2 regions of the Pseudomonas sp. F220 genome follow, and region 1 is predicted to be linked to the other one. Evidence: riboswitches for the same ligand, from Rfam matches in the RefSeq annotation. Region 1 holds a riboswitch; the other holds the start of a gene.

Region 1 (3,400 bases):
TTCGGCCAGCAACGGCTTGCCGGCCGCATGGTGCGCGCGGATCGCTGCCAGCATCGTGGCGTTTTCCGCCAACGCCACATGATGCAGCTCCGGGTAGCCGCCCGGCAGGTACACGCTGTCAGCCTCGGGCAATTCGCGGTCATGGATGGGCGAGAAAAACAGCAATTCGGCACCCATCGCCCGGAGCAGGTCCAGGCTCGCGCCATAGGTGAACGCGAACGCTTCATCGCGGGCCACGGCAATCCGCACACCCGCCAGCAATGGCTCGGTGACGACAACCTCAGGCGCGGCGAACTCGATCGCTGGCGGCAACGCCACTTCGCAGCTGCCGGCCAAGGCGTCGGCCGCCGCGTCGAGGCGCAGATCCAGATCATTCAGCTCGCTGGCCTGGACCAGGCCCAAGTGGCGGCTCGGCAATTCGATCCCGGTTTCCCGAGACAACGCGCCATACCAGCGCAGACCTTCGGTCAGGCTGCCTTCGAGCAATTGCGCATGACGCAAAGTGCCGACGCGGTTGGCCAGCACACCGGCAAACGGCAAGTCCGGCTGATAGCGCGCCAGGCCCAAGGCCAGAGCGCCAAAGGTCTGGGCCATGGCCGTACCGTCGATCACTGCGAGCACCGGCACACCGAAGTGCCGCGCCAGGTCGGCGCTGGACGGCGTGCCGTCGAACAGGCCCATAACCCCTTCGATCAGGATCAGGTCTGCCTCGCCCGCCGCTTCCCACAACAATCGACGGCTTTCTTGCTCGCCGACCATCCACATGTCCAATTGATACACCGGCGCGCCGCTGGCGCGTTCGAGAATCATCGGGTCGAGAAAGTCCGGGCCGCACTTGAATACCCGAACATTACGCCCCTGATTGCGATGCAAGCGGGCCAATGCGGCGGTCACGGTGGTCTTGCCCTGACCGGAAGCCGGCGCGGCGATCAGTACCGCCGGGCAATGACGTGAATCACTCATGCTTTATTACTCACAGCTCGATGCCTTTTTGCGCTTTGATCCCGGCCTGGAACGCATGTTTGAGCACGCCCATTTCGGTGACCGTGTCGGCCAGGTCGATCATTTCGGGTTTGGCGCCGCGACCGGTGACCAGTACATGCTGCATCGGCGGGCGAGCCTGCAAGTCGCTGAGCACCTGGTCCAGGTCCAGATAGCCGTGTTTGAGGGCGATGTTCAGCTCGTCGAGCACCACCAGACCAATGGCCGGGTCGCACAGCAGTTCACGGGACACTTCCCAGGCCGCTTCAGCGGCGGCGATGTCACGCTGGCGATCCTGGGTTTCCCAGGTGAAGCCTTCGCCCATGACGTGAAACCGTACTTGCTCGGGGAAGCGTCGAAAGAACAGCTCCTCACCGGTGCTGTTGCGACCCTTGATGAACTGCACCACGCCGCATTGCATACCGTGACCCATGGCCCGGGCAAGCATGCCGAAGGCGGAACTGCTTTTACCTTTGCCGTTGCCGGTCAGAACCAACAGCAATCCGCATTCGTTTGGTGAGTTGGCAATGCGCTCGTCGATGACGGCTTTTTTACGCAGCATGCGCGCCAGATGGCGTTCGTCACGATCGGGGGATTCAGTCATGGCAGCTCTCCACTAGGGTGGATAATGGGGGGCAGGAATAAAAATAGACGGCATAAGCCTGGCATCGCCCACCGTGATGCCGTTGGATGAATCAGGCCGGTCTCCGGGCTCATGAGTGGGGTTATCCCGGACTGCACACCTTCCCATGTCGACACTCGACACAGTGGTACAAGCGCAGCCTTGACTCATTTACCGTTGCGGGGGCAGCGCCGGGATCGCTGCCCGCTCTGTTAAAGAACGCACACTCACCGGCTTCCCTGTTTCACTCTGTCGACCGTTGGCCACAGAGCACCTGAAACAAGTCGCGAAGGTTAGAGGGTTGGGGGTGGAGCGTCAATTAAACCCGGGGCGTTCAACCTCGATTGTGCGGCACCGATCAAAAAACTGACGCCAATCTTGTGCCACGCGGAAAGCAGTGATATCAAAGAGCCACAACTCTAACATCACACGAATAAGGGTAAGCAACATGCAAGGCATGATCATCAGCAATCCGAAGCTGGAATTCCTGCGCCCGGCGCTGGAGCGCTGGTTTGACTGTATCGATCGCTACAACCAGGTGCGCGGTGATAACGAATCCCCTTATTGGTTCGATGAACGCGCCAACCTTGGCCTGCTGTCGGCTGCAGCATGGATGGCGGAAATGGTGACACTGGAGCAAACCACAACGAAAAAGCAGCAAGAAGACGGCGACCGCAACGGGCGTGCCGACCTCTACCTCGCCACCAAAGAAGAACGGGTCTACATCCAGGCCACCCAGCGCTGGCCACGGGTCAACAATCTGAATCTCACTCAAGCGCTGCTCGACATCACGAGCGACGCGAAGAAAGTCAGCTACGCCAGCGATCTGAAACTTGGCTGCCTGTTTGTTGCGCCACAAAAGACCCAACAGAGCGCCACCCCGGAGGAACTCCAGGACATGCTCGACGATCTGCAAAAGGAACATACCTGCGCCGTGGCCTGGTATTTCCCCTATGCCTACCGCAAGTTGCGCAACGAAGCGGGCAACTATCACCCGGGCGTCGCCATGCTGCTCAAAGAGGCGCGCGGCTGAGAGGCTGAACCAATCGGCAGGCCGATGATCTGGGAAACAAGGCTTGATGGGTGTCGGCTAAATAAAAATGACCTTGTAGGAGCAATCGAGCGTCGACCGATTGCTCCTACAATTTGCGGCACAACGTCAGCCCATCGCCTAACGGCAACAGCGACAAGTCGACACGCGGGTCATCCTTCAAGGCGCAGTTCAGCGCCTGGATGGCTCGGGTGTCTTCACTCTCGGGATTCACCTCAAGCACCCGCCCGCTCCACAGTGTGTTATCGAAAATCGCCAGGCCGCCGCTTCGCAGCAGACGCAAAGCACTCTCCAGATAGGCTGGATAGTTGGCTTTGTCGGCATCGATGAAGATCAAGTCGAAACAGCCACCCCGCCCTTGCTGCTCGATTTGCGCCAGGGTTTCCAGTGCAGGTGCCAGGCGCAAATCAATTCGCTGCGCCACACCTGCCTCCTGCCAGTAACGGCGGGCAGTGGCATTGTAATCACCGGGGATATCGCAGCAGATCAAGGTACCGTCATCGGGCAAGGCTGCGGCCATGCATAAGGCGCTGTAGCCGGTGAAAGTGCCGACTTCCAGCAAACGCTTGGCGCCGGTTAGCTTGACCAGCAATGCGAGGAACTGGCCCTGTTCGGGCGCCACCTGCCAGCGAGCCATGGGCAAGGCCTGGGTTTCGTCACGCAAACGGCGCAACAACGGCGTTTCGCGCAGGGAAACATCCAACAGATAGCTGTAGAGGGAATCGTCGAGATTGAGAGTGCGAGCG
Region 2 (3,400 bases), on a different contig from region 1:
TGGCTTAGACGCTAAGTGCGGCGCGCAATTGCGCTTCGATCAGAGCGGCGTCCAGTGCCTGGCCGATCAGCACCAGATGCGTTGCACGTGGCTCATCGGCGCGCCAAGCGCGGTCGAAGTGTTTATCGAAACGCGTGCCCACGCCCTGGATCAGCAAGCGCATCGGCTTGTTCGGGACGGCGGCGAAGCCTTTGACTCGCAGAATGCCATGCTGAACCACCAATTGGGTCAGGACGTCCAGCAGCAGGCTTTCGTCGGCTTGGGGCAGTTCGATGGAGATGGAATCGAAGGCGTCGTGGTCATGGTCGTCATGCCCTTCACTATCGGCGTCGCCACCGTGGTGGTGATCATGGTGGCTGTGACGGCTGTCGATGTGTTCTTCGGAACCCGCGCCCAGGCCGATCAAAACGTCCAGTGGCACACGACCGCTGCTGGCTTCGATGATTTTTACTGCAGGCGGCAGTTCTTCGGCGACTTCCAGGCGCACTTTGGCCAGGTCTTCAGGGCTGATCAGGTCAGCTTTGTTGAGGATCACCAGGTCGGCGCTGGCCAATTGGTCGGCGAACAGCTCGTGCAGCGGCGATTCGTGGTCCAGGTTCGGATCGAGCTTGCGTTGGGCGTCGACCTGGTCCGGGAACGCGGCGAAAGTGCCGGCGGCCACGGCCGGGCTGTCGACCACAGTGATCACCGCGTCGACGGTGCAGGCACTGCGGATTTCCGGCCACTGGAAGGCTTGCACCAGCGGTTTTGGCAGGGCCAGACCGGAAGTTTCAATGAGGATGTGGTCAAGGTCAGCGCGACGGGCAACCAGTTCGCGCATCACCGGGAAGAACTCTTCCTGGACGGTGCAGCACAGGCAACCGTTGGCCAGTTCATAGACCCGGCCGTTGGCTTCTTCCTCAGTGCAACCGATGGCGCATTGCTTGAGGATTTCGCCGTCGATGCCCAACTCGCCAAACTCATTGACGATCACCGCGATACGCCGGCCCTGCGCGTTATCGAGCATGTGCCGCAGCAAGGTGGTTTTGCCTGAGCCGAGGAAGCCGGTAACGATGGTGACGGGAAGTTTGGCCAGTGTTTTCATCGGATGCCCTTTGGCAAAGTGGCGGGCATACGGGACGACAACCGCGAACGTGGGCGCGGAAGATTTCGCCACCGGATCACCCCGCCCGGTTGTAGTGAGAATCTGTTACGAGGCAGGTCTCCTGGCTGACGGCTTGCCGGTCTTTCAACTGGCGATTTCTGCGCCTTCCCGCTTGCCCTATGGATAGAGCGTGCAGTGGCATGGCAGAAACGGAACCGTTCACAGTTGCGGGGGCAGCCGCGGCATTGACCGCGTTCCCTTCTTAGCTTCGGCTCAAGCGCCGAAGAACCTCGAAAGCGCAAGGCTACGCATCGCTTGGGAGCGGGTCAATGTCTTGTAGCGCCAGCACCGCCCCCATCGCGAGCAGGCTCGCTCCCACACTGGAATGCGATTAACTGTGAGAGCGAGCCTGCTCGCGATGGAAACGCCTCGGTTTCCAGGTGAGAAATCTTGCCAATTGACGCCCATCCCCCGCTCATGTTCTCCTTCACACCTTGTTACGGGTGCCCTTCACAGGGTGAAACGGGAAACCGGTGAGTCATGTGCTTTACTCAAAGCCTTGATCAGTCCGGTGCTGCCCCCGCAACGGTAAGCGAGCGAAGAGTCAGATCCACTGTGCCAGCAGTTCGGCATGGGAAGGCGACTCTTGCAGGTTCAGGCAATAGCCAAACCCCTCGCGAGCCCGGAGACCGGCCCGTAATACATAGTGTCCTGTACGGCTAGTTCGTTAGCTCAGGCACTGAATAACAAACCCGCGGTGGGCGGGCGCTGTTTGAACCTCTGCGTGCCTGTCTCGCGGGGTTTTCATGCGCTCGATTCACCCGCTGACACACCAGAGGGAAGCGCCATGTCGATCATCAGCAGCACCCGCCACGCAGGCACCGCCAGCACCACATCCACCCTGAGCCAACGCCTGATTGCCGCCATCGGCGCATCGATTCTGGGCGCGTGCCTGGTGTACTTCGCCGGTTTCTCGCACATCGATGCAGTGCACAACGCGGCCCACGACACCCGTCACAGCTCCGCCTTCCCGTGTCATTGAGACCTGTCGACATGATCAAACGTATTGCGCAAACCGCAGGTTTCACCGGGTTGCTCGCGGCTCTGTTGCTGACCCTGCTGCAAAGCTTCTGGGTCGCGCCGCTGATTCTCCAGGCGGAAACCTACGAAAAAGCCCCGGCCGCCGAAATTCACGAACACGCTGAAGGTGCCATGGCCGGTCATACCCATGATGCCGAAGCCTGGGAGCCGGAAGATGGCTGGCAGCGCGTGCTGTCGACCACCGGTGGCAATCTGGTGGTAGCGGTCGGTTTTGCCCTGATGCTTGCCGGTCTCTATACCTTGCGCGCTCCAAACCGTACGTCTCAGGGCTTGCTCTGGGGCCTGGCCGGTTACGCGACCTTCGTGCTGGCGCCAACCTTGGGTTTGCCACCTGAATTGCCGGGCACCGCCGCGGCGGACCTTGCGTCACGACAGATCTGGTGGATCGGTACGGCGTCTTCGACGGCAGTCGGCATCGCGCTGATGGTGTTCGGCAAGCACTGGCTGCTGAAGATTCTCGGCGTGGCGATTCTGGCGGTTCCGCACTTCATCGGCGCACCACAGCCGGATGTGCATTCCAGCCTGGCGCCGGAAGCCCTGGAGTCGCAATTCAAAATTGCCTCTCAGCTGACCAACGCCGCATTCTGGCTGGCCCTGGGCCTGATCAGCGCCTGGCTGTTCCGGCGTAAAAGCGAAGGTCAACACCACGCATGACTGACATCAGCACAGCGCCGACCCTGGTGGTCGGCCTGGGCTGCCAGCGTGGCTGCCCCGCCAGCACGTTGCGGGCGCTGCTCGATCAGGCGTTGCACGCCCATCACATTGAGCTTCGAGCGATCCGGGCCTTGGCCAGTATCGACTTGAAACGCGATGAACCTGGCCTGCTCGAACTGGCCGAACAATTGGCGCTGCCACTGACGTGCTTCAGTAGCGTGCAACTCGCTGCCTACGAACCTCAACTCAGTCACCGCTCAGAGATCGCCTTTGAACGCACCGGTTGCTACGGTGTGGCCGAAAGCGCTGCGCTGGCACTGGCCGAACAGCTGACGCAAAACCCGGCCAAGCTGCTGATCTCGCGACAGAAATACGCCCAAGCCACCTTTGCATTGGCGTCTGCGCCGTAAAATCTCCGATAATCCACTCCCTTGATCATGAGCAATCTTCATCTGAAGCGTTGCCAACACGACTTTGCACAGGAAACAGCCATGACCGTTTACTTTATCGGCGCAGGTCCCGGCGACCCGGAACTGATCACCGTCAAAGGCCAGCGGCTGA

What was found. Region 1 has a riboswitch for cobalamin ahead of cobO (cob(I)yrinic acid a,c-diamide adenosyltransferase). Riboswitches for the same ligand answer to the same signal wherever they lie in the genome.
Region 2: another riboswitch for cobalamin. It lies ahead of ACZYSM_RS05605 (CbtB domain-containing protein); the one in region 1 lies ahead of cobO (cob(I)yrinic acid a,c-diamide adenosyltransferase).

Annotation. Positions count from the first base shown of each region.
Region 1 is NZ_JBVASJ010000043.1:8,946-12,345, forward strand. Features, by position in the region: gene ACZYSM_RS25420 (cobyrinic acid a,c-diamide synthase CobB) at 1-963, opposite strand, end outside; gene cobO (cob(I)yrinic acid a,c-diamide adenosyltransferase) at 974-1,585, opposite strand; cobalamin riboswitch at 1,663-1,896, opposite strand; gene ACZYSM_RS25430 (hypothetical protein) at 2,052-2,636, shown strand; gene ACZYSM_RS25435 (class I SAM-dependent methyltransferase) at 2,743-3,400, opposite strand, start outside.
Region 2 is NZ_JBVASJ010000004.1:72,937-76,336, forward strand. Features, by position in the region: gene cobN (cobaltochelatase subunit CobN) at 1-1, opposite strand, end outside; gene cobW (cobalamin biosynthesis protein CobW) at 5-1,084, opposite strand; cobalamin riboswitch at 1,179-1,392, opposite strand; cobalamin riboswitch at 1,569-1,796, shown strand; gene ACZYSM_RS05605 (CbtB domain-containing protein) at 1,932-2,126, shown strand; gene ACZYSM_RS05610 (CbtA family protein) at 2,138-2,839, shown strand; gene ACZYSM_RS05615 (cobalamin biosynthesis protein) at 2,836-3,249, shown strand; gene cobM (precorrin-4 C(11)-methyltransferase) at 3,331-3,400, shown strand, end outside.